DNA from 2 places in the Micromonospora sp. CPCC 206060 genome. Region 2 is predicted to be linked to the other one. Evidence: predicted binding sites of a transcription regulator. Region 2 holds the regulator's gene; the other holds the start of a gene.
What was found. Region 2 encodes HrcA, which represses chaperone genes, less so after heat shock. Its sites were predicted from a motif close to GGTTNGCACNCTCNNNNNGAGNGTGCNAACC; they were not measured.
Positions count from the first base shown of each region.

Region 1: a site for HrcA is predicted at 1,558-1,588, ahead of groES (co-chaperone GroES). Genes of this name have one in related genera too.

Region 1 covers NZ_JBAKHU010000002.1:280,530-282,985, reverse strand. The annotation lists gene groL (chaperonin GroEL) at 1-1,033, opposite strand, end outside; gene groES (co-chaperone GroES) at 1,111-1,425, opposite strand; gene V6U90_RS03720 (class I SAM-dependent methyltransferase) at 1,703-2,456, shown strand, end outside.
Region 2 covers NZ_JBAKHU010000001.1:440,189-442,644, forward strand. The annotation lists gene dnaJ (molecular chaperone DnaJ) at 1-816, opposite strand, end outside; gene hrcA (heat-inducible transcriptional repressor HrcA) at 941-1,963, opposite strand; gene V6U90_RS02015 (DUF4870 domain-containing protein) at 2,196-2,456, shown strand, end outside.

The sequences.
Region 1 (2,456 bases), on a different contig from region 2:
CGACCCGGTCGGTGACCTCGGCGGTGCGGCCACCACCGTCGACGACGGTGGTGTTCTCCTTGTCGACCACCACGCGACGGGCGGTGCCCAGCACCTCCAGACCGACCTGGTCGAGCTTGTAACCCAGCTCTGGCGCGACCAGCTCGGCGCCGGTCAGGATCGCCATGTCCTGGAGCATCGCCTTGCGGCGGTCCCCGAAGCCCGGCGCCTTGACCGCGCAGACCTTGACGGTCTTGCGGATCGAGTTGACCACCAGCGTCGAGAGCGCCTGCCCCTCCACGTCCTCGGCGATGATGAGCAGCGGCTTGCTGCTCTGGAGAACCTTCTCCAGCAGCGGCAGCAGCTCCTCGATCGCGGAGATCTTCTGCGTGGTGATCAGGATGTACGGGTCGTCGAGCACCGCTTCCTGGGCCTCGACGTCGGTGACGAAGTTGGGCGAGATGAAGCCCTTGTCGAACTGGAGACCCTCGGTCACCTCCAGCTCGGTGGCGAGGGTGGAACCCTCCTCGACGGTGATAACACCGTCGCGGCCGACCCGCTCCATCGCCTCGGCGATCAGCTCACCGATGGTGGCGTCCTGCGCGGAGATCGTCGCGACGTGCGCGACGGACTCCTTGCTCGCCACCTCGACGGCCTTGCCGAGCAGCGCCTCGGAGACCTTCTGGGCCGCCGCGTCGATGCCCCGCTTCAGGCCGGTCGGGTTGGCACCGGCCGCCACGTTGCGCAGGCCCTCGCGGACCATCGCCTGGGCGAGCACGGTCGCGGTGGTGGTCCCGTCGCCGGCGATGTCGTTGGTCTTGGTCGCCACCTCCTTGACCAGCTGCGCACCGAGGTTCTCGTACGGGTTGGTGAGGTCGATCTCCTTGGCGATGGTCACGCCATCGTTGGTGATCGTCGGCGCACCGAATTTCTTGTCCAGGACGACGTTGCGCCCACGCGGGCCGAGGGTGACCTTGACCGCGTTCGCCAGCGCGTTGACACCGTGCTCCAGCAGGTGCCGCGCGTCATCCGAGAAGCTCAGGATCTTCGCCATCTATGTCCCTCCAGACGACGCTGCCCCGGCCCGGCGAGCCGGACCGGGACAGCGTCACTGATCGACTGATCGGTTGGTTACTTCTCGATGACCGCGAGGACGTCACGGGCGGAGAGCACCAGGTACTCCTCGCCGGCGTACTTGACCTCGGTGCCGCCGTACTTCGAGTAGATGACCGTGTCGCCGACCTTGACGTCAACCGGGATCCGGTTGCCGGAGTCGTCGATGCGGCCCGGGCCGACGGCGAGGACAGTGCCCTCCTGCGGCTTCTCCTTGGCAGTGTCGGGGATCACGATGCCCGACGCAGTGGTGGTCTCAGCCTCATTCGCCTGGACCAGGATCCGGTCCTCGAGCGGCTTGATCGCAACCTTGGTCGCGGTAGTCACGGGCATACCCTCCTGGGGTACTGGTTTCTGTACCGGTCAGTCCAGCTGACCAGCGTCAATCTGCCACATGCCACCGGGCGGGGCCGTCGTCGCGGGTGCCGGTCCGCCTGGCGTTCAGCCCCCGCGCCGAGGCCCGGGAGCTGGCACCCTCGGTCCGAGAGTGCTAATCGCAGATTAGGCCGATCGCTAGCACTCCGTCAAGGAGAGTGCCAACGAACCCCCGTCGTGTCGCCCGGTCCGACCCGCCCCGGACACCGGCACGCCGTCCCGCCACAATGATCCGGTGGACCTCGACCAGCTCGCCGCGCTGCGTACCCCGGCGGGCGAGACCGCCCTCGCCACGGCGGCCGGGCTGGCCGGCGGCGACCCGCTGGCCGCGGCGGCCGCGCTACGGGCCACCGGGGTTCCCGCCGACCTCGCCGCCGCCGCACTCACCCAGGCCGAGCTGCGCCGCCGGGCGGTACCCAAGTTCGGGCCGGAGGCGGCCGGCATGTTCTTCACCCGGGCCGGACTGGAGCAGGCCACCCGGCGGGTGGTCGCCGACCGGCGGGCCGCCCGGTTGCGCGCCGCCGGGGTGACCACCCTCGCCGACCTCGGTTGCGGACTCGGCGCCGACGCGCTCGCCGCCGCCCGCGCCGGCATCCGGGTGTACGCCGTGGAGGCCGACCCGCTCACCGCCGCGCTGGCCACCTCGAATGCCCACGCCACCGGACTGGCCGACCTGGTCACGGTGGAGTGCGGGGACGCCACCACCTTCGACGTGACCCGGGTGGACGCGGTCTTCTGCGATCCGGCCCGCCGCCGCGCCGGCACCGGACGACGGATCTTCGACCCGACGGCCTACTCACCACCCTGGGACTTCGTGCTCGGACTGGCGGAACGGGTCCCCCGCACCGTGGTCAAGGTGGCCCCCGGGATCGACCACGCCCTCATCCCGGCCGGCGCCGAGGCGGAGTGGGTCAGCGTGGACGGCGACCTGGTCGAGGCGGCTCTCTGGTGCGGCCCACTCGCCGAGGTCCCCCGCCGCGCCACCCTGC
Region 2 (2,456 bases):
CCGGCAGTGCAGGTCGTCACCCTTGCGGGAGTAGACGTCGTGCGGCCGCTCGTGGATCTCGACGTACAGGTCACCGGCGGTGCCACCGCCCGGGCCGACCTCACCCTGCTGGGCGAGCCGGATCCGCATCCCGTCCTCCACGCCGGCCGGGATCTTGACGGTCAGCGAACGGCGGGTCCGGACCCGGCCGTCCCCGGCGCAGGTCGGGCAGGGGTGCGGGATCGTGGTGCCGTACCCCTGGCAGACGGTGCAGGGGCGGGCGGAGACAACCTGGCCGAGGAAGGTGCGCTGCACCGACTGCACCTCGCCCCGACCACCGCACGCCTCGCAGGTGGCCAGGTGGGTGCCGGCAGCGGTACCGGCGCCGGTGCAGGTGGTGCAGAGCACCGCGGTGTCGACGGTGATCGGCGCCTCCACCCCGAAGGCGGTCTCGTGCAGGTCCAGTTCGAGGCGGAGGATCGCGTCCGCGCCGGGCCGGGTACGTGGACGCGGCCCACGCGAACCGGCCGCCCCGCCGAAGAAGGCGTCCATGATGTCCTGGAACCCGACGAACGGGCCGGCGCCACCCGGCCCGCCCGGACCGGCACCGCCGCCACCCGGCGCAAGCGGGTCACCACCCAGGTCGACCATCTGCCGCTTCTGGTCGTCCGAGAGAACCTCGTACGCGGCGTTGATGTCCTTGAACTTCTCCTGGGCCTCCGGGTCCGGATTGACGTCCGGGTGGTACTGGCGCGCCAGCTTGCGGTAGGCGCGCTTGATCTCGTCATCGGAGGCGTCCCGGCTGACGCCGAGGATGCCGTAGTAGTCCCTGGCCACTGCGTTCCGTGTCCCCATGTCTGTCTCGCGTTACGCCCCGCGGTCGTCGGGTGCGGCTCTGGTCAGTACTGCGCCTGGTCGGGTGGTGCGCCTGGTCAGTGGTGTGTCCATCCTGCGCGCCCGGTCAGTTCTGCGCCAGCAGCTCGCCTACGTAGCGTGCCACGGCGCGTACGGTGGCGATCGTCCCGGGGTAGTCCATCCGGGTGGGCCCGAGGACACCCAGACCGCCGACGATGGTGCGCCCCGGCCCGTAGCCGGTACTCACCACCGAGGTGCCCCGGAGGTTGTCGATCTCGTTCTCGTCGCCGATGCGGACCCGGGTCGTGCTCGGCTCCACCTCCCCGATCAGCTTGAGCAGGACGACCTCCTCCTCCAGCGCCTCCAGGATCGGACGGAGCGATCCCTGGAAGTCGAGCAGGCCACCCCGGGCCAGGTTGGCGGTGCCGGCGAGGGCGATCCGCTCCTCGTGCCGTTCGACCAGGGTCTCCAGCAGCACGGTGGCGAGGGTGGTCATCGCCGGCCGAAGCTGCGGGTTGACCTCCTCGACCAGGGCCTGCACCAACGGCGGGGTGTCGGCGAGCTTGGTGCCGCCGAGCTTCTCGTTGACCATGCGCCGCAGGTCGATCACGTCGTCGGCCGGGATCGGCGCGGGCAACTCGACCAGCCGCTGCTCGACCCGGCCGGTGTCGGCGATCATGACCAGCATCAGCCGGGTGGTGGAGATCGGGACCAGTTCCAGGTGCCGCACCGAGGAGCGGGCGAGGCTGGGGTACTGCACCACCGCGACCTGCCGGGTGAGCTGCGCCAGCAGCCGGACCGTGCGGTGTACGACGTCGTCCAGGTCGACCGCGCCGACCAGGAAGCGCTCGATGGCCCGGCGCTCCGCCGGGGTGAGTGGTTTGACCCGGGAGAGCCGGTCCACGAAGAGACGGTAGCCACGGTCGGTGGGCACCCGGCCGGCGCTGGTGTGCGGCTGCCGGATGTAGCCCTCCTCCTCCAGCACGGCCATGTCGTTGCGGACCGTCGCCGGGGAGACCCCGAGCTGGTGCCGCTCGACCAGGGCCTTGCTGCCGACCGGCTCCTGGGTGGCAACGTAGTCCTCGACGATGGCGCGCAGGACGTCGAGTTTGCGGTCGTCGAGACCCATCCGCTCCACCTCCCCGCCCTGCGATGCGACCCGCCGGGACGCTCTGGCACTCGACTGTAGCGAGTGCCAGTCTACGTCGGCGTGGCCGGAACGCGCGATCATCGAATCCGTCAGACCCACGTCACCGGCTGTCGGCGTGACGTGCGGTCATGCCCCGTCCGCTGCCCGATCACCCGGGCGTACTGTCCGGTACGCGCTGGCGTGGGTGGACCCGGGAACCTACCGTGACCCCATGACTGAACCACCTCGCCCTCCCTCCTGGGGCGATCCCGGCTCGACGCCCCCGGAGCCCCCGTACGGCGGGTCCGGGTACGAACCTCCGACCGCCCCGCTCCACGGGCACGAGCCGCCGACCGCTCCGGTCTCCGGCGGTGACCCGTCCCCCGGCGGGTACCCCCCACCCACCTCCGGGGCGGGTGGCTATCCCCCACCCGGCGGGTACCCACCCCCCGCCCCCGGCGCGGAGAGCTACCCGCCCCAGGGTGGCCAACCG